Regions from separate parts of the Ornithinibacillus proteolyticus genome, predicted to be linked through region 1. Evidence: riboswitches for the same ligand, from Rfam matches in the RefSeq annotation. Region 1 holds a riboswitch; each other region holds the start of a gene.
The links. A riboswitch is a leader RNA that binds a small molecule or an ion and turns the genes downstream of it on or off. The one in region 1 is predicted to bind lysine.

Region 1 (5,511 bases):
CCTTCCACCACTATGGAGTGCACCAAAAATTGTAAAGCAGATGGCAAAAGAACAACATATAGTACCTTCAGTTGAATCTACAAAGACGTGAAGGTAGAAGTTGTAAAATAAGAACTTTATAGACGAATATGTCTTACCATAACATTATTAATAAGTGAACACTAAAAGAGATTGGGCCAGAATGAAAGGCTCTATATGGAAAACCGAACTATAAACGATACTAGCTCCGGAAATATACCTAGACTCCTTTGAGAGGATAGGACACGCATGAGGCCAGGCCCCTCATGAAGTTGTCGCACTTGTACTAGAAGTGACAGCGAACTATATTCCTAAAGTGAAGTATGTGAACGATGTTCGGTTTTTCCTTTGATTAGAACCTTTTGTCCCAGCCTCTTACCTCTTAAATAGGAAAGCAAGAACCCCTAGATGAAATCCACTAGCATGCACCGCTAAAAAACTATAGATCAAAGCTTTTGCACAAAAGTAGTACTGCTTTTTCCCCATTTTCGATATCTAAAACATAAGAAATGCTGATTTCTGATGTCGTGACCTGATAAAATGGAATATCGGATTCAATTAATGTACGAAAGACTTTGGAGGCAACCCCCGTCATGTCACGCATTCCTGAACCAATAACGGATACTTTAGCAAATTGGTTTTCTATTTTGAAATAGAGCTCAGGATAGTCTTCTTTTAGATGGGAGAAGATTTTCTGGATTTGATATTCTTCCGTGTCTTTCATCGTAAAGGATAATTGTAATCCTTCATTGTTCGTGATCTGTGAGATCATATCGACATTAACTTCCTCTTGCTCCAAATGGATGAATACTCTATCAAGTAGGTGTATATCATTCTCAGGATAGTTCAATGTCACATGAATCATATCCTGATCAATCGCAACACCTGTGACCGCTTTTTTCTCTATCATTTCTACCGTTGACATAACCCAAGTTCCTTTCTCATCTGACAGTGTTTTACCTAAGTAAATAGGAATATTGAAATTCTTTGCTATTTCTACGCTTCGAGATACGAGAACACCTGAACCAAGCGCACTCATCTCCATCATTTCCTCATATGAAACTACTTGTAACCGTTTAGCATTAGGATAGATTCGCGGGTCGGTACTATAAACCCCAGCCACATCTGTATAGATTTCGCATGGGCATTGAATTGCTGCTGCAAGTGCTACCGCTGTCGTATCAGATCCTCCACGGCCAAGTGTAGTAATTTCATTGTCCGTATTAAATCCTTGGAAACCAGCGACGATAAGAACATCATATGTTTCAAAGAGTTGCTCAAAAAGCTTAGTATTAATCTTTGAAATCTTGCTCTTTAAATGATGGCCAACTGTTTCGATACCAGCTTGGTAACCTGTAAGAGGCTTAGATTTTACTCCTAGATCATTTAGAATAATAGATAGATAGGAGATGGTCTGCTGTTCACCGGTTGTTAGGAGGACAGCCAAATCCTGTTCGTTAGGTGATTGAGTAATCATACTCACCTGTTCCAATAGTTCATCTGTTGTCTTCCCCATTGCACTAACGACTACTACTAGCTGTTCTCCCTGTCTCACGCGGTCCTTCAAGTAGCCTGCTATACCTTTAATTTTCTCTAGACTACTAACACTCGTACCGCCAAATTTAAGTACATTTCGTTTCATAATCTTCCTTCTTTCTACGGATGCTGCTACCTCCAAGATGGTCAGAAATTGGGCATAGTATTATCCCAACAACAAAAAAACAAGCCGAGTATTCCGACTTGTTTCATGATCTGTCCTATGTACAAGTGGAAGCACTCCATTATTCAAAGAATAATGACAGACTGCATACTCTTAATATACAATCCAACAGAGACCTGTCTGCAAACAGAGCTCTATTTCGGCAAAGGCCCCTTTCGCTTACTACAATTTGCAGATTTATATAGTAAGTTACTGATGACATTCGCACCTCATCCAGTTAGTATTCAATTAATATTGTAAGTATATGAAAATTTCGCCGAATTGTAAACCAATAGCTTAAAAGTTTATCAAACTATTTTTAGATAATAGCCTATTTCTCAATATCCCTTCTTTTTCCATAGCGTTTTGTAACGAAAAAAGCATTGCCTCTAATGAAGCAATGCTTTTTAAAAATGATTAAGGATGATATTCTAATGGTCCACCTGGTCCAAGTGGTAGTCCTAATAGCATCCAGACAATAAGCATAATCATCCAGCTAATTAGGAAGAATATAGAATATGGAACCATTGTGGAAATTAACGTACCAATACCCATTTTTTTATCATATTTCTGTGCAAATGCGATAATTATTGCAAAATAAGTCATCAATGGTGAAATGATATTCGTAGAAGAGTCTGCAATACGATATGCCATTTGTGTTAACTCTGGTGAATACCCAAGCTGCATCATAATTGGTACAAAGACCGGTGCCATCATCGCCCATTTTGCAGAAGCACTTCCGATAAACAAATTAATAAATGCGGTAATCAAAATAAATAGAATAAGTAACGGAATACCAGTTAAATTAACACTCCCTAGAAAATCCGCACCATAAACACCTATAACTAGTCCGATATTTGTTTCATTAAAGTATGCTACAAACTGTCCCGCTGTAAATGCCAACACAATAAATGTTCCCATAGATGCCATGGTATCTGACATTTGGCTAGCAACATCCTTATCGCTTCGAATGGATTTGGTAACAATTCCATATGTTATACCAGGAATAAAAAATAGTATAGCAATAATTGGTACTAATGAACTCATAAATGGCGATCGAATTATTTGTTCCATTGCATCGCCCTCTAAACCGCGCATCGGTGCGTTTGGTGGAACTACAAGCAACATCGCAAGTACGATACCGATTACCACTGTAATACTAGCCCAGATTAGACCTTTTTTCTCAATTGCTTGAAGACCTTCCAATTCTTCTTTTTGATCACCTTTATAGGCGCCAAGTCGTGGTTCTACAATTCGTTCTGTAACCCACGCACCGACAAATGTTAATACGAATACCGAAACAGAAATAAACAACCAGTTCATTGCTATGTTCATTGTCTCTGCATATGCTGGGTCAATTATTGCAGCTGCTGCAATCGTCAGCTCCCCTAACATCGCATCCGTACCAGATAATAATAGATTAGCACTAAATCCTCCAGAAACACCAGCAAATGCGGCCGCCAGACCAGCTAGTGGGTGCCTACCAATTGCAGCAAAAATAAGTGCTCCTAGTGGTGGTAATACAACATACCCTGCATCAGATGCCACACTAGACATAATACCAGCAAAGACTAATCCTAACGTTATGAATCGATTAGGTACTGATAATACAAATCCTCTAAGAAGTGCGCTTATAAGCCCTGTACGCTCCGCCACTCCTATTCCTAACATCGTCAGTAGGACAACACCCAATGGAGCAAAGCCGATAAAGTTATCTGTCATACTTGTGAATATATATTGTATTCCCTCAGCACTTAAAAGGTTTTTGATTTCTACTGTCGTTCCTTCTTCACCAGGGTGTTCAACACTAATACCTAATGGTTGTAAAGCCGCCGAAAGCAGAATAACAAAAAGTGCCAAAATTGCAAACAATGTTGCTGGATGGGGCAGTTTATTCCCAACTAGTTCAATCCTATCTAAAGAGCTTTGAAATAGCCCCTTTCTTTTTTTCGCCATAAAAAATAGTCCTCCTAAATGCTAATTCTGTTGTTGTAAATTAAACTCATTTCTGAAAATTCAGATTAATAAGCAGGGTGAACACATTCTATCATTTCATAAAATAAATGCACAAATGACATAATAACAGGTTCTAGCCTATTTTTCAAATTAATATTAAATGGTTTCCACTAATTAACAATTCTTAAACTATTCACCTTTTAGATGAGTACTTTACTTTTTATTATTCTTCGTCGGTATCCTCTACAAAGCCGGAAATATAGTCATCAATTTCAAATTCTGCACCTATGTTAAGTGCAAATTGCATTACTTCTAACTCCAAGACATATCCAGGAGAAAGCCCTTCTTCTACATAAACAACTGCTTTTAACTTAGGTTCTATTTGAAATTCTCTTATTAATTCGTTAATAATGTCCACTTTATCTTTAAAGACATGAACTACTTCTTTCATTAACTTTTCGAAATCGTAGGTTTCAACTATACCTGTACTGTATACCCATTCGGTAAATGTGTGTTGTCTTTTTATCTTAGGATTGTTTATGTTTACCCACTCACCTAATTTTATCGTTTCCGTGGGGTTAATTCCTAACCTTTCTGTTACTATTGAAAGTGGAAAATCCCATTCAGGCTCTGTACTTGAAAGGGAAAAATAAATCTCAATTGATGTATCTTTAAACATATGAACCACCCCTAAAATTCTATAGGCTTAGCGCTACTACTACGTGTCTAATTAATTTCCAACCTGTATCATATAATTTTTTCTTTTCTTTTATAATGGTCTGCCCCTATCCCGTTGTTATCCTATATTCGACAAAATTTTCAAATCTCCTTCTTTAATTAATAAGGGAAAGGGATGGTAAAAAGTGCTATTATACTCGAAAATACTTTCCTACTTTCCTAAAAAAATAACCCTCATCAAATGAAGGTTAATCAATCTGCAAATCTATAACGTCTTGTAACTATTGTCTTAGCATCGTCACGAAAAAAAAGTACTTATTGTAAATGTTTAGGTATATCATCAGCTTTGTATTTTAAGGTTTCAGTGAAAATATTATCTGGTGATTGATTATTGGTTTCTACTTGTTGTCCGTTTTGAATGAACTTAATCAGGTTTTGAATATCTTCTTTTGTGGCAGGCTGTTTTTCCAGTTTTAAAGTGTATCCTAATTGTCCATTAGATTCTAATGTAGCATATTGAACATCACCAATATTAGAAATCCCTGCGTTCCGTAGTCGTTCTTCTAGTTTATCAACAGTTAATCTATGTTTTTTTAAATTGTTTTCCATTAACTTACCATCTTCAATAACAGGTGCAGCTTTACCAGATAGCGCTGTTTCTGCATTGTCAAATTTTAATTGGATAAATTCCGCTAGAATTAAAAAAAGCACCAATAACCCAGCAATCCCAAAAGTAGTCCAAAGCCCCCGGCCAGAGACAGGTTGAATGAGCAATGTACCAATAGCGATCATCATAACCGTTTGGGGAATAGTCATTTGAGAGATTGTTTTTCTTCCACCAATTCTTAAAATGATCGTTCCCACCATAAAAATAAGAAATGTTTGCCAAACTAAGTTTAAATCCACAACAATCATATCCTTTCTTTTATTTATGCTTTAGAATATGATTTGTCTAGGTTTTGATTTTATACGGAAGGACTGGGGTTTGGACCTTCTGTTTCCGTAAGTGGGCTTTAGTCCATTACTGCACGTCTTTAATATATACTCAAAACATAATCTTTTATTAGCAATATACAATCAGATTTAATTTGTTGCACTGTTGTGTTACCCTCCAGAAGTAGAAATAGATTGATCTATAATGGTTTAGTTACAGACTTTTT
Region 2 (5,511 bases), on a different contig from region 1:
AAAGAGGCCTTGAAACGAATAGCGTAAAATGTCTCCGTTGTGAGGCATTTTTTGTTGGTAAAATATCGAGGAAACCGTAGACAGATGTTCTTTCTTAAGATAGCTTTTTCATAGCAGATTTGATACTATATGGTTATAATAATGTCGAAAAATGCCGCTTTTATCAAAGGCTGGTTAGGAGTACATGAATGAGATTAGTCGCTACAGCATCAGCTCAACCAGGAGATATTCTGGGACAAACGATATATCGTGATAATGGCACCATTTTACTCCATAATGGAGTCCCACTTACAAAGAGGCTTATTGAGCGGTTAGGGCAACAAGGGATTACATATGTTTATATTGAAGATGAGAAAACAAAAGATATTGTAATTGAACCAGTAATATCGGAACGACTTCGGCAGGATGCTACATCTTCCATGAAAAGGCTCTTTGATAGTATTCAAGCACATAAACTAAACAAAAATTCCTCTGTGTTAGATGAAGAGGGAAAGAATCTAACGGATATAATTGGTAGAATTATGGCTGAAATAGATAGTCATGATGAATCGATCACACTGTTAACGGATATATATCTAACGGATGACTATGTTTTCCAACATTCTTTAAATGTTACTATTTATTCCTTAGCAATTGGTGCTGAGTTAAAGTTAAATGCAAAAGAGTTAAGTGAACTTGGTAAAGGGGCAATGCTTCACGATATTGGAAAGGTGTTCATTGATCCTGATATTGTCCAAAAGCCAGAACGACTTACAGATGAAGAGTTTGCTATCATGAAAACCCATACTACGCTCGGGTATGAGCTATTAAGGAAGAATTATAATTATTCCGCTGTTGTAGCACATTGTGCATACCAGCACCATGAAAGAATAGATGGTAGTGGATATCCACGTGGATTAAAAGGCAATGAAATTCATTTGTTTGCCCAAATTATTGGTGCAGCAGATGTCTTTGACGCAGTTACAAGTAATCGGGTATATCGTAAAGCCATGCTTCCTCATGAGGGGCTTGAGCTTCTATATAGTAGTGCTATTAATCAATTTGATATTCGAATTATTGAGGCTTTCAAAAACAGTGTGGCTGTTTATCCTAATGGAATTTCAGTTGAATTAAATGATAAACGACAAGGTGTTGTCGTTCATCAGAACAAACATATTTGTGATCGACCTATCATTAGAATTTTGAAAGAAGAGGAACGAGAGGTTGAACCATATATGATTGATTTATCAAAACAATTGAATATCATGATTACGAAATGTAATCTAATCTAAAAATTTAGTCCTACCCTCCTTAGAACAAGCATAGAATTTGTACTGAGGAGGTATTTTTATGAGAAGGCATCGAATCGGTTTTAAAGGTGGAAGAACAACACCTCCATCGCGATATATATTAATGATTTCATTTATATTAGTTATTGTGATAACGTATTTTAGCTTAGAATTTATAGATAAGAAAATAACCCCGACCATCATGGAAGTTGCCGAGACAAAAACAAGGGAATTTGCCACTAGAGGTATTAATTCTGCAGTTAAGTTTGCGGAAGAATATACGTTTGAAGATGTAGCGATAACAGAAACAAATGAGGCTGGTTATATATCGATAGTTGGTTGGGATTCCTCTGTTGTTAATAAAATCAATCGAGCAGCAACTGACCGTGTGGAAGAGTTTTTTCATAGTATGAATCGAGGAACTCCTCCCCAATATAGCGACCCTCTTGGAGAACCAGACGTGTATGGGGATACGGTGGAAGAACTTGTTGACCGTGATCCGACCGTAATCGAAATACCAATAGGCCAAGCAACTGGGAATTCTATATTAGCTAATTTAGGTCCAAGATTACCGGTAAATTTAGAGCTAGTAGGTAGTGTTGAGACAGAATTAATAGAGGAAAAAGAACAATTAGGGATTAATAATGTCTTTGTTTCACTCTATGTTCAGGTAGAGGCAGATGTCCAAATTGTTATACCATTTACAACGGAAGTGACAAAAGTAAGTACTAGAATATTGATTGACAAAAACTTAGTAATGGGTGAAGTACCAGAATTTTTTGGAGGTACAAGTGGGAATCCATCTATCGCAGTTCCGAAAGAAGACTTGCAAGATGATTAAAATCATAGTATAGTATATTCATAATTTCATAATAAACCTTATCAGATCGGTGAGGTAGAGGTGCGAACAAGATGAGTAATCAATAGGAGAATGACAACGATGATTATTGATGAAAGGCTCGTTTGCCGAAGCGTAATAAGGGTCGAACTTATTATTGCTGGGGTGTCTTTGAATAAGAGGCACACTGTCATGCTGGAAATGGGCATGGAGAACTACAGATCGAAATGGAGGATAACGTATATGCATAAGCAATGATAGGTTATTTTCTATCATTGCTTTTTTGTGTAGAAAAAGAAATTTTGACAAGCGTATCTCCATGGTCACACAGCACATACTAATTACATCAATGGAGGTAGTAATATGGAAGGAACAATTTATTCTCTTATTCCCGCAATTATTATGCTTGTTTTAGTTTTATTAACAAGAAAGGTACTCTTGTCATTAGGAGTAGGAATTGCAGTAGGTGCATTATTGATTCACGATTTTTATGTGTGGGGTAGTATAAAGGAAATCTGGGGTGCATTTTATGGGATATTCATCTCAGATGGAGCACTTAATACTGGCGGCCTTCAGTTAATCGGATTCTTACTTTTATTAGGAATGATGACTGCTTTACTGCAAGCGTCAGGAGGCAGCAGAGCCTTCGGTAATTGGATGGTGGCTAGAATTAAGACACGAAGAGGGGCACAGCTTATGGCTCCGATTTTAGGTATTATTATATTTATCGATGATTATTTTAATGCCTTAGCTGTAGGACAGATTGCAAGACCTTTAACAGATAGACATAATATTTCACGTGCAAAGCTAGCATACTATATCGATTCAACTTCAGCACCAATCACGGTTATATCACCGATTTCTAGCTGGGGAGCTTATCTCATTGGAGTTGTTGGTGGATTAGTAGTAATGACAGGATTACAGCCATTAGAGGCATTTATAAGAATGATTCCATATAATCTCTATGCAATTGGCGCATTATTACTTGTTTTTATAACGGCCTTCTTTAACTTAAATATTGGACCAATGAAAAAGCATGAAAATCATGCCATAACAACTGGTGAAGTTATTCCTAAAGGAAAAACTGTTCCAGGAGATTTAACGAATGCATTCAAGCCAAGTGCAAAGGGAAGCGTTTATCATTTAATAATTCCGATCATTGTTTTATTAATTACGACGATAAGCTCCATGATAATCACTGGAGCAAGAGCAAGTGGTGACACGGTCACAATACTTTCTATTTTTGAGAATACGAATGTTAACTTCTCCTTATTTATTGGTGGTATTGCTGCAGTACTCGTTGCCTGTCTATTATATTTAGGGCAGGGAAAACAAGAGACGAAGACGGGGATTGTATTAGTAGAAGGTATTAAAGCAATGCTTCCAGCTATCTATATTCTATTATTAGCGTGGATGATTGGTTCGATTATTTCTACTTTAGAAACAGGTGAATATCTAGCAGCAGTAGCTGAAAATGCTAATATTAGTCCTAGTATTTTACCAGTCATTTTCTTTGTTATTTCAGGTCTGATGGCGTTGTCCACTGGTACTTCTTGGGGAACATTCGGAATTATGCTGCCAATCGCCGCTAATGTCATGGCAATTGCAGATCCGGAGTTAATTATCCCATCATTAGCTGCAGTGCTGGCTGGGGCAGTATTTGGAGATCATGTTTCACCAATATCGGATACAACGGTTCTTTCTTCAACTGGAGCAGGCGCTAATCATATTGATCACGTGATTACGCAACTACCATACGCATGTATTGTAGCGGTCGCTTCCATTATCGGTTATATCTTAATTGGGGTAACAGGTAGTCTTTTAGTAGGACTATTAGCTACGATTGGTATCATTATTCTAATAGGATTAATCGTCTATACACTTAATAAGAAGCAGTAAGTATAATGTAATCGAGAAATAATCTAGAGTTTAACACTATCTTTAATAATGTCACATGGTAGATTTACTCTACCTTGTGGTGTTATTTACGGTAGAGTTAAACTCTTTTTTTATCCATAAATTCCCAAATTTTCAATAAACAAAAAATTTAAAAAATACTTTGACATAAGTAAAAAGTACCGTTATAATACAGACAAGTTCAGTAATTTCAGAAAACTAACACAACTGAAATGGCTAGAATAGCTATTCACCTGACTTATTAACACTTTACATAGTGTAATGAGAAAAAAATAACATGAGGAGGTCTTTGAATGGAAACACGTTCTCAATGGGGGACAAGAGCTGGGTTTATTTTGGCTGCAGTTGGATCTGCTATTGGTCTAGGAAACATTTGGCGTTTTCCTGCTGTAGCCTATGAAAATGGTGGAGGAGCTTTCTTAATCCCTTACTTGTTTGCGTTATTAACTGCGGGGATTCCAATCCTTATTATGGAATTTACAATTGGTCATAAACACCGTGGATCTGCTCCATTATCGTTTAGAAGAATGAATAAGAAAACAGAATTTATTGGTTGGTGGGCAGTCTTAGTTGCCTTTGTAATCTCCACATACTACTCAGTTATTATTGCCTGGGCAATGTCTTATTCGGTATTCTCTTTCAATTTAAATTGGGGGGAGGATACAGGTGGATTCTTAATGGAAGAATACCTACAGCGTACGGTTGCACCTGGTGAAATAGGTAGTATGGTTCCTGGTGTATTAATTCCATTACTACTTGTTTGGGTAATCACATTAGGAATTCTTTTTAAAGGTGTTAAAAAAGGTATTGAAATTGCTAACCGTATTTTTATTCCAGCATTGATTGTTATTTTTCTAATTATCGTTATTCGGGCAATTACTCTACCTGGTGCTTTAGATGGATTAGAAGCGTTCTTTACACCAGATTTTAGTAAGATTATGAGTGCAGATGTATGGGTAGCGGCCTATGGGCAAATCTTTTTTAGTTTATCGATAGCCTTTGCGATTATGATTACCTATTCCAGTTATTTACCAAAGAAATCAGATATAACGAATAATGCATTTATTACAGGATTTGGTAACTCTAGTTTTGAAATTCTTGCTGGTATTGGTGTATTTGGAGTACTTGGATTTATGGCAGCACAACAAGGAGTTGGAGTGGATGAGGTAGTATCGGCTGGAATTGGGTTAGCGTTTGTTGTATTTCCTGAAATTATCAACCAATTCCCTGGACTGAATTCGCTTTTTGGATTCTTATTCTTTGCATCACTTGTATTAGCAGGCTTATCATCATTAATCTCCATTACCGAAACTTATGTAGCTGGATTAGTTGATAAATTTAAAATATCAAGAACGAAAGCAGTGGCATTTGGTGGTGGATTAGCAGCACTGATTTCCCTTCTATTTGCTACACAAGGTGGGCTATATTTCCTAGACGCTGCAGATTACTTTATTAATCAATTTGGTGTTGCTTTAATAGGATTAGTAG
Region 3 (5,511 bases), on a different contig from region 1:
ATACATCAGGTACAACGAGTAATCCAAAGGCGGTTATGCATACCCATGCTTGGGGCTATGCCCATATGAGTTCTGCACCAGTACATTGGCTTGGAATCCATGATGGTGATACCGTTTGGGCGACGGCAGCTCCAGGCTGGCAAAAATGGGTATGGAGTCCATTTTTATCTGTATTAGGAACGGGTGCCACCGGGTTTGTATATAGCGGAAAATTTGAACCAAAGAAATATCTATCATTAATAGAGACTAATAAAATCAATGTATTTTGTTGTACACCAACTGAATATCGTCTCATGGCGAAACTAGATAATCTACAGGACCATGATTTATCAGCAGTCCACAGTGCTGTTTCCGCTGGAGAACCTTTAAATCGTGAAGTTATCGACCAATTTGAAAAGCATTTTAATATTACGGTTAGAGATGGCTATGGTCAAACGGAAAATACATTATTATTAGGATTTTTAAAAGGTATGAAAGTAAAAGCGGGCTCAATGGGGAAACCAACTCCAGGAAATAATGTACAATTAATTGACGAGGACGGAAATCCTGTCAAAGTTGGAGAAGTTGGCGACATAGCAATTCCACTAGATACCCCAGCACTATTTAAAGGGTATTACAAGGATGAGGACCGTACGAGGAAAACCCGTCGTGGTAACTTCTATATTACAGGTGACCAAGCTTCATTAGATGAGGAAGGATATTTCTGGTTTGAAGGTAGAAATGACGATATTATCATTAGCTCAGGCTATACAATCGGTCCCTTTGAAGTAGAAGATGCTTTGGTCAAACATTCAGCGGTAAAAGAATGTGCTGTCATCGCTAGTCCAGATGAAATTCGTGGAAATATCGTGAAGGCATACGTTGTTCTACAAAGTAACGTGGTAAATAAAGGGGAGAAGTTAGTGAAAGAATTGCAGGATCATGTGAAACAATTAACTGCTCCATATAAATATCCAAGGGAAATTGAATTTATTGATGAACTACCGAAGACATCATCAGGTAAAATCCGCCGTGTTGAGTTAAGACAGCGTGAAAAAAATCAAGCATAAGAATAAACTTCCATCTATTGAGGTACTATCCTTTAAAGATGGAAGTTTTTTAATAGAATGAGGGAGGGAAACGGAATAAGATAACAGAGTGAGTGCGTCAGGGTCCTAAATGACGACTGAAAGCAGAAAAAGGTAATAGATAGAATGCCTCAATTCCCTACATGAGGAAAGGGTTAGAAAAAGGTAATAGAGAGAGCACTCCAGTACCCTAAATGAGGGAGGAAAGCGAAAAAAAGGGTACAGAGAAATCCTCTATACCCAAAATAAAGTAGTAAGCAAAGGCGGTGTCAAATAAAGTGTGTAAGTTTAAATACACTCCAGGGTTAGTTCTTAAATATGAATATTACCCTTGGAATTGAATGGGATTTATCCGGTGATGATGAGTTTTACGGTATAATTTTAGTGTGGTTGAGACAAATCGTTTTAATTCCAATTTTATATAAAGGGAGGAACAATCCCTCGCCACTATAACGTGATAAACCACTAATCACGGTTCTTCACTAGGTTACTATTCCCCCTTATTCCCTTGCACCTTCGTAATGCCAATTCCACTAAAGATATAAATCAAAGCAAAGATTATTCCAAGATAAGTCATCGGAGCATAAAGGAAGAATTCTCCAGTTGATACTTGTAGTGTTTCCGCTACAAATGCTCCTGTAACGCCCCATGGGATGAGTGGAGCTAGAGCGGTTCCAGTATCCTCCATCGTACGAGACCAGTTTTTACGATGTAGACCAAATTTGTCATATAGTGGGCTTATGATTGGACCGATGACAGCGTATGTCACATAATAACTTCCGGTAATGGTGAATAGAATACCGTGTAGAGCTAAACTAGAGCTCATCATAGCCTTACCGCTTTTAGCTAGTGCGACAATTTTGTCTAAAAGAATATGAACAACTCCGGCTGATTTTAATGGGGATCCAAATACCGCAGCACTAATAAGCAAAGCAACGGTACCCAACATACTCGACATTCCGCCTCGTTGTACAATCTCATCCACGATTGGTATGTTTGTTGCTTGAGAGTACCCATTATTTAATGCTGAAAATACTTCCAAAACATCTCTTCCTTGGAAAATAACCGCCAATATACATCCAGCAATAATACCTACACCGAATACAGGGAGTGTTGGCTTTTTAAAATAAATTAAGAGTAAGACAAGTAGTGGTGGAATAATTAATATCGGGTTGAGATTAAAATTCTCGCTCAACGTGGATAGAATCAGATTCACATTCTCGCTATTCTCGATTTGCCCACCGAATTGGAAGCCTAGAATCAAATAAAGGACTAATGAGATAAGATAACCTGGAATCGTTGTCCAGAGCATATGTTTAATATGGTCAACAAGCTTCACCCCAGCCATGGTTGGTGCCATAATCGTGGTGTCAGATAAGGGAGAGAGTTTATCTCCAAAGAATGCCCCAACTACAACAGCTCCAGCCGTGTAATGTACCGGAATACCAAGACCTAGCGACACACCCATTAAGGCAACCCCTACTGTACCAATGGTTCCCCAGGAAGTTCCTGCCATAATAGACATAAACGAACAGACAAGTGCAGTAATAATTAAGAAAAAGGACGGGTCAATGCTTACCAAGCCATAATAGACAATTAATGGAATGGTTCCAGACAGCATCCAAGCACCGATTAACATCCCCACAGCTAGCAGTATCAAAATAGCTGGAAGCATCGATTTAATGGTTTCAATTAAGTCTTCTTCTATCTTTTCCCAGGATATTCCCCAGATAAGTGATAAGGTGATCACGACTACCCCAGCTGTAATGAGTGTAATAGTGGTAGGGGTTCCAAGATATATGATGCCGCCTAAAACGACAGTAAATGATAACACAAGCAGTAGAATCGCTTTCCAAGTTGATAGTTTCATAGTTTTTTCTCCTTTTTTATGAACTTGCTTTGTAACGATGTATGTAGCCTTTTATAATTCGCACAGTAAATCAAGTGCGCTTTTGTCGACTATTCTCGTTGAGCTAGTTTATTCATTTACCTTACCTCCAATGCCTAAAAAGTAGCCTGTCTTAAAAATGGAGATAGAAAAAAAGACACAAAAAAACAATGACAGAAAATAACCTATCATTGTTTCCAATATGGCATCTTCCATTCGATCAGTAGTTCTCCATGCAGACCTGCATGACAGTATGCCTCTTATTCAAAGACATCCCAGCAATAATAAGATTGACCCTTATTACGCTTCGGCGAGCATTCCTTTCCACAATCATCATCGATGTCATACTCCGATTGATTACTCATAATGTTCGCGCCTCTACCTCACCGACCTGGTAAGGTATTATTAAATTTTTCAACAAATTATACTATACTAGATAATTTGGTATGTTTGCAAGTATTTGGAATCATCAGGGTATTGGATTGTATGCAAGCGGGAGTATGTTAGCATTCTACTATATTGGTAGCTGGTAGGGCTTGTTTTACAACTCCAATTCAATTCGTATAATTGCAATTAGATGTACACCTCTATCTAACATACCTGAAACCAAATCCATCCAACATCCGTATATAAACTAAAGGAGTTGCTTTTTATGAAAAAACTGATCGTTACGGTCATTTTCCTATTTACCTTTTTCATTTTTGTAGAGCCAGCATTTGCCGAAGTGGATTATGTTATTAAGGATGTTCAGATAGATGCCTATTTAATGGAAAGCGGGGATGTTGCGGTAAAAGAAAGGTTCACGTATGATTTTGAAGGTGAATTTAATGGTATTACTCGCACGATAATTCCGAAGAAAGGTAACGCTATTGAAGATTTTGTAGCAAGTGAAGCTGGATCGCCATTGAAGGTAGAAAAAGAGGATAGCGAATATAAAATCTATCGAAAAGGTAATGAAGAAACGGTAACGATAGAACTCGGTTATACGATTATGAATGGGGTAGAGGTGTATCAGGATGTTGCCCAGTTCTACTGGCCATTTTTTGATAGTAGTAATGAATCGGTATATGAGAACATGACGATTTATGTACATCCACCTGCTAGGGCGGTTCAGGTTACGGCTTATGGTTATGATGAAGCATATGATACAGCAGAAGTAACAGCGGATGGTGGTGCCGTATTTTCATTAGGTTATGTGGAAGATGGGAAGAATGGGGACATTCAAGTAGTATATGATGAGACACTTTTTGGTGCTGCTCCATTAACCAGTGAAAAAATGATGAAAGATTCGATTCTGGAACAAATAGCAGATAATGAAGCTAAGCTAGCCGCGTTCCAGGATAGGAAAGCATGGTTAAATCGTATCGCTCCTTATATAGTTGGTGGCTTTGGACTATTTCTTGTTCTATTGCTCTTCGTCAGCATACGGCAAAAAATGGAGCTAAAACATGATGTGCAACGCCGTATAAAAGAGGAGTTAACGATACCTAAGCTTAACATGAGCATACCAGCAACAATCTATTATACTAATTCATTCACACCGAAAGACCAGTTACTAACGTCATCTTTATTAGAATTAGTTCGGAAAGGTTATGTGCGAACAAAAAATCAAGAAACGTTCTTGTTAGTCGATCGTTATACCGAGTATGACCATGAGTACATGTTAATCAACTTTTTATTTGATACGATTGGTAATGGAAAAACATTTAGATTTAAAGAACTGCAAACATTTTTAGAGGATGAATCGAATCATAATGATTACAACAAACATGTTCAAGCATGGATATACGCAATAAAGCAAGAAGTAAAATCGAAAGAACTTACTAAAGCAAAGAAAGGCTTTAGATGGACGGTTGCCCTCTTGAGCTTGCTACTTGTTCCATTAGCCGTTTTCTTTGGTATTCATGAACTGTTTATGTGGATGGCAGTTTCTATTATTCTGTTTCTTGGATTACTTGCTTTTAGTATTTTTTACAATCCGAAGACATTAGAAGGTGCGAAGATTTGGGAGGAATGGAAACAGTTTAATAAGAACTTCGATAGAATACCACCCAATCAATTGGAGAAATGGAGCACAGATGAGCAAATCATCGCTGTTAACTATGCATATGGTATGAATGATAAGGGAATAAAAATATGGAATAACCCAATATTCACATCGAATAAAAGCATGGATTCATCGAACGTTATGATGTATCTGCTTCTTGCATCAACTGCGAATCTGCACTTTAGTGAGGCAGATACGGTTACTGCTGCAACTACTAATTCATCCTCCACGACGACTGTAGGGACTGGTACAGGAGTAGGCGGTGGTGGAGGTTCGGGTGCTTTTTAACCATGTAAAGTGCTTAGTGGGAGGATGCCCACTAAGCATTGTTTTTTTGTGCAATAGGGTAACGTGCACATTTGTTTAGCTTGATGAATCGACTTTTAAGATGATTTTCCCGATGTTTTTATTCTCTTCCATGTGTCGATGTGCTTGTTGAACATCCTCAAAAGCAAAGACAGAATCGACAATCGGTTTAAGCTGTTTGGATTCAAATAGTTCTATCGTAG
Region 4 (5,511 bases), on a different contig from region 1:
AAGGGCACAGAGAGTGTGCATCGATGCCCTTTTTGAGAGAATGAAGCAGAAAAAGAGAACAGAGGGAGGCTGTCAGTGCCCTAAAAAAGGAAAGATTCTCTCCTAAAGTAAGGACTGTACCTCCCTCTAATAGATAAAAAAAGCACTAAGACATCATAAGATGCGCCTTAGTGCTAAAGTAGTTTTATTTTGTTACCAACGAAAGAAACATCTTCCCAATATTAATAATCGCACGTTCATCTACATCGAACTTCGGATGATGATGCGGATAATCACCAGCTAACGCCTCACTTCGACCACCGACAGTAAAGTAAACAGCGGGAATTTCCTTCGTATAAAAGGCAAAGTCCTCACTACCCATCATTGGTGCATCCGTCGATAGGTTCTCTTCACCAAACAATCCTTTAGCAACTTCCTCTACTCGCTTTGTCTCTTCCGGATCATTATAAATAGATGGACAATCTTTAATATATTCATAATCTACTTTCGCGCCATTTTGTGCACAGGTAGATCGTGTAACACTTTCCAATGCTTCCTCAATGATTGTGCGTGCCTCTTCATCAAATGTACGAACTGTTCCTTTTATGACCGCTGTATCTGGAATAATATTATTTGCTTCCCCACTAACAAATGAACCAACCGTTACAGCTGCTGCTTGTTGTGGATCAACACGGCGACTCACGATTTGTTGCAAATTAACGACGAGTTGACTACCTGTGACTAGTGGATCAACCGTTAGATGTGGCTGTGAACCATGTCCACCTTTTCCATAAATCGTAATATTAAAATCATCCTGTGCAGAAGAGAAGTAACCTTCTTTCACACTTACTGTCCCTAAATCTTCCGTAGACATCACATGGGCACCATAAATGACATCAACACCGTCCAAACAACCATCCTTAATCATCGGTACTGCTCCACCTGGGGTAGCTTCTTCAGCAAACTGATGAATGAATTTCACTGTTCCAGGAATCTGATCCTTATATTCACTTAATACTTTAGCAACCCCAAGTAGTGAAGCAGTGTGTAAATCATGTCCACATGCATGCATCACACCGGGCACACGAGATTGAAAGGCAAGTCCGGTTTCCTCTTGAATTGGTAAGGCGTCAAAGTCCGCACGTAACGCAATCGTTTTACCAGGTTTACCACCCTTTAATGTTCCAACGACACCTCTTCCGCCGACCTCTGTTCTCACTTCGATTCCTAGACTTTCTAAATATGCCGCTATCTTTTTAGGCGTATTCACTTCCTGATGCGAAAGCTCTGGATACATATGAAAATCACGACGAAGCTCCACTAACTCTGGATAAATTTCTTCTAATCTAGTAAATAATGATTCTAGCATAGTATATTCCTCCGATGTCTTACTGGTTAACTCGTTTATAAATATGTTCTATCTATTATACCCTTTTTGATAAAATTCTGCCCTATTTCTCTCTCCCCAAAAGTGGGTGATGGATGGAATAAACCCTTTATCCCAACCCATCACGAGCACTGATGAACGTAGCTATTCTTCCTGTTACTATCTTACAATCTGTCCATGTAAGTTTAATCTCACACGGACAATTCCCTCTTACTTGGTAGCCTTATAAAACTACTTACCAAATAAATAAATGCGCTACCGTTACAAATATTGCCCCTAGAGCATATTGAATTAATACTAATGGTAGAATCCATTTCAACCATTTAATCCAAGGAATTTTCGCGAGTGCTAATGAAGCCATTAGCACACCAGCTGTCGGTGTGAAAACGTTCGAAATTCCATCACCATATTGGAACGCAAGTACTGCAGTTTGGCGACTAACCCCTAATAAATCACTAAGTGGAGCCATAATTGGCATACTAATTGCTGCCTGTCCACTTCCAGAAGGAACAATAAAGTTTAATACACTTTGTACGACGAACATACCAATAGCTGCAAGTGCTGTAGGTAAGTCCGCAACTAGATTGGAAACAAAATAAAGAATAGTATCAATCGTATTAGAATCTTGTAGAATTCTTAAAATACCATATGCAAAGCCAACAATTAATGCCCCTTGTACCATTTCTTCACAGCCTTTTACAAAGGCATTAGCAATCTCATTCATTCTAAATCTAGCAATAATCCCTACAACAATCCCCATGATGACAAATAATGCTGCGATTTCAGTAATATACCAACCTTGTGTAATAACCCCTACAGCAAGTCCAACTAGTGTCAGCGCAAGAACAACTAAAATTGCTACCTGGCGCTTTGTTAGTCCTTGACTACTTTGATCATCAAGGCTAATATCACGTTTTTTATCTTCTTCATACATTAAGCTGATAGTCGGATCTTTTCTTACTTTTCTTGCATAGATCATCACATAAGCAATAGCTACAGCAACAAAGATAAGCCAGAAAACAATACGAACTCCCATTCCAGAGAATGTTGGTAAGCCAGCAATTCCTTGGGCAACTCCTACAGTAAATGGATTCATAAACGCCGATCCAAAACCAGCATATACCCCAACTAATATCATTGCTGTACCTGTCATCGAGTCAAATCCCATACGTAATGCAAGTGGTACCGCAATTAAAATAAATGGAATAACTTCTTCTGCCATTCCCCAAGAACCACCGCAAATCGCTAAAAATAGCATAATAACTGGGATCAAAAAGATCTCTTTCCCATTTGGTTTTTTCGTAAGGGAACCAAATGCTGCTTCGATTGATTTCGTTGCAGCTAATATTCCAAACGAACCACCAACGATAAAGATAAAGAATATTATCTCCGCTGCATCAACCATTCCTAGATGCAACGATTCAAATAACTGCATAAAGCCTGTTGGGGTAGATTCAATTGTTTGATAGGTTCCATCAGCTACAATCGTACGACCGTTTTCATCTACTACACGCTCATATTGTCCTGCTGGAATTAAGTAAGTCGTAATAGCTGTAATAATCATTAAGCCAAATAAAATAATAAAGCTATGTGGAAATTCAAATTTTTTCCGTGTTTTTGGTGAGTTTTTGCTCATGATGCACATCCCTTTCTATAAATAACTTTTTTGGGTGTGCATAGAAAACTTGAGAGAGGTATGATTGAGGTCTTTTGTTATGAGTAACGTTCCGCTAGCTGGGGTATAGCAAACGAACAAGACTAAACAAAAAAGACAACGAATAGGAAAATAACCTACCATTGTCTTTACACAATACGTTATCCTCCATCCTGATCAGTAGTTCTCCATGCACTAAAATTGCATGACAGTATGCTTCTTATTCAGAAGACACACCAGCAATAATGAATTTGACCTTCATTACGCTTCGGCAAATAATCCTTTCAGGCAATCCTCATCGATGTCATACTCCGATTGCTTACTCTTATTACCCGCACCTCTACCTCATCGAATGACAAGGTTCAATATGAAATTGAAATATAGTTCACTATATTACCAGAATAAAGCGATTTGTCAACTCTTACTTTTCCTTACCGATATCCACGTCCCGTAGCACCCACCAAAATGCCACCACTATTCCAGCAAGTATCACTAGAAATGGTGCAATAAAGATTAAAAATACATCCATAAACCATCACCTCAATGTTCCTGTTTTGATTTTCCACTGACATACTCCTTATTAAACAAGAAAAGCCGAAGCAATAAATATAACGATGGAATCAATAGAGCCAGCCCAGCAATAAATGCAATGATAAGCGCAATGGCCATCGCTTCATTCGTAAAACTGTCATACAGGGTTACATGTGGATATAATAAATACGGATAATGTGAAATACCATACCCATAGAAGGCAAATGCAAACTGTCCAATGAGAAGAACAAAGGCTACCCCATAGTTCTTCCTTCTCCAAACAAGCCACACCGTCCCCACAAATAATAATCCTGAAATGACAAACATCCACCAAAGCCCTAGAAGACGGTCATAATGTTCTGGATTGTGAAATCGAAGCTCATAAATAATTCCACCAGCAGTAATAATCGTTGGCAATGCCCAGATTAAGGCATAGCGGCGAAGTAAAGCGGTTGCGGGCTTGTCCTGTGCTTTATTCGCATACCAGGTAAGGAATACGGCAGAAATATAAAGTACACTTGAAATACTTAACACGACAATACTCCAAGTCAATGGGCTACTAAACAACGCCCAATAATCGAGAACCGGATTCCCATTCTGCATCAATACAAAACCACCTTCCGATATTGTCAATACAATGGATAATGCACTAGGCAAGAGAAGTCCGGATAATCCATACATGAATGCATAGCCTTTATGGGAACGAGAGCCGTATGTTTCAAATGCATAATAAGAACCCCGAATCGCTAAAAGTACAATCGCAATACTTACCGGTACAAGTAATGTTGTCCCATAATAAAATGCCGTTTTCGGAAAAAATCCAACAACACCAACGAAAAAGAAAACCAGAAATACATTGGTCACTTCCCAAACGGGTGATAAATAACGCTGGATGATTTTCGTTAAAATATGCTGTCTATTCGTAAAGAGACCATAAGCATTGAAAAATCCTGCTCCGAAGTCTATCGATGCAATTAAAATATACCCGAAGAGAAATGTCCATAGTACAACGATTCCGATAATCTCTAGGTCTATACTCATGATGGAACATCTCCTTTTCGTTCTGCTAGTTCTCTTTCCACCGGGTTCTTACGGAACATTCTGGTCAAAATAACAATAGATCCAATCCCAAGAATTACGTACAACCCGCAGAATAAAAGAAGCATAATATCCACATCTCCATTGGTTGTCGCTCCTTCTTGTGTACGCATAATTCCACGAAGAATCCATGGCTGTCTACCAACCTCTGCCAGCCACCAACCCGCTTCGATGGCAATAATCGCTAATGGTCCACCTAACACGATTAACCAGCGAAATAGCCTTTTATCCACAAAGGACCAGCCTCGATACTTGCCGAAAATGTAAATAAAGGAAATGGCAATCATCAGCATGCCTACACCAACCATAATATTAAATAAATAGTGGATATAAAGCGGTGGTATTTCATCTTCTGCAAATTGATCCAACCCAATGACTTCTGCTGTTGGTGAACCATGTGCAAGGATACTTAATGCATAGGGGATTCTTAACGCATACTGTACTTCCCCTTCATCGTTCATCATACCTAAGAGAATAAGTTCTGCAGCTTCACTCGTTTCAAAATGCCACTCTGCAGCAGCCAATTTTTCCGGCTGGTATTCTGCTAAGTATTTACCCGATAAATCTCCCGTGATCAGTATCGCAATAGTAAAAACAAATCCTACCTTCATCGTTAGAAGGAGTGCCTTTTTGTGATAAACATGATTGGAACCCTTTATCAAACGAAAGGCAGCAATCGAAGCAAGTACGAAGGCAGAAGTCATATAGGCAGTCCCGACCACATGGGAAACTTTAGTCGGCATTGCTGGATTAAACATCGCTAAGATTGGATTGGCATTCACAATCTCTCCATTTACCAAATCAAATCCTTGAGGTGCGTTCATAAACGCATTAACAATCGTAATAAATACAGCTGAAAATG

Region 2: another riboswitch for lysine. It lies ahead of AAIB49_RS05830 (Na+/H+ antiporter NhaC family protein); the one in region 1 lies ahead of AAIB49_RS18775 (aspartate kinase).
Region 3: another riboswitch for lysine. It lies ahead of nhaC (Na+/H+ antiporter NhaC); the one in region 1 lies ahead of AAIB49_RS18775 (aspartate kinase).
Region 4: another riboswitch for lysine. It lies ahead of AAIB49_RS06930 (YfcC family protein); the one in region 1 lies ahead of AAIB49_RS18775 (aspartate kinase).

The regions. Positions count from the first base shown of each region.
Region 1 is NZ_JBCPXV010000074.1:828-6,338, reverse strand. Features, by position in the region: gene AAIB49_RS18780 (BCCT family transporter) at 1-91, shown strand, start outside; gene AAIB49_RS18775 (aspartate kinase) at 458-1,660, opposite strand; lysine riboswitch at 1,782-1,959, opposite strand; gene AAIB49_RS18770 (AbgT family transporter) at 2,135-3,673, opposite strand; gene AAIB49_RS18765 (DUF4279 domain-containing protein) at 3,897-4,352, opposite strand; gene AAIB49_RS18760 (DUF421 domain-containing protein) at 4,667-5,257, opposite strand.
Region 2 is NZ_JBCPXV010000008.1:39,705-45,215, reverse strand. Features, by position in the region: gene AAIB49_RS05845 (YunC family protein) at 1-27, shown strand, start outside; gene AAIB49_RS05840 (HD-GYP domain-containing protein) at 189-1,271, shown strand; gene yunB (sporulation protein YunB) at 1,330-2,109, shown strand; lysine riboswitch at 2,157-2,332, shown strand; gene AAIB49_RS05830 (Na+/H+ antiporter NhaC family protein) at 2,470-4,005, shown strand; gene AAIB49_RS05825 (sodium-dependent transporter) at 4,317-5,511, shown strand, end outside.
Region 3 is NZ_JBCPXV010000018.1:64,641-70,151, forward strand. Features, by position in the region: gene mbcS (acyl-CoA synthetase MbcS) at 1-1,049, shown strand, start outside; gene nhaC (Na+/H+ antiporter NhaC) at 1,558-2,937, opposite strand; lysine riboswitch at 3,172-3,344, opposite strand; gene AAIB49_RS10285 (DUF2207 domain-containing protein) at 3,608-5,290, shown strand; gene AAIB49_RS10290 (NAD(P)H-quinone oxidoreductase) at 5,366-5,511, opposite strand, start outside.
Region 4 is NZ_JBCPXV010000010.1:54,617-60,127, forward strand. Features, by position in the region: gene AAIB49_RS06925 (M20 metallopeptidase family protein) at 185-1,348, opposite strand; gene AAIB49_RS06930 (YfcC family protein) at 1,602-3,002, opposite strand; lysine riboswitch at 3,194-3,371, opposite strand; gene cydS (cytochrome bd oxidase small subunit CydS family protein) at 3,442-3,549, opposite strand; gene AAIB49_RS06935 (cytochrome d ubiquinol oxidase subunit II) at 3,561-4,586, opposite strand; gene AAIB49_RS06940 (cytochrome ubiquinol oxidase subunit I) at 4,589-5,511, opposite strand, start outside.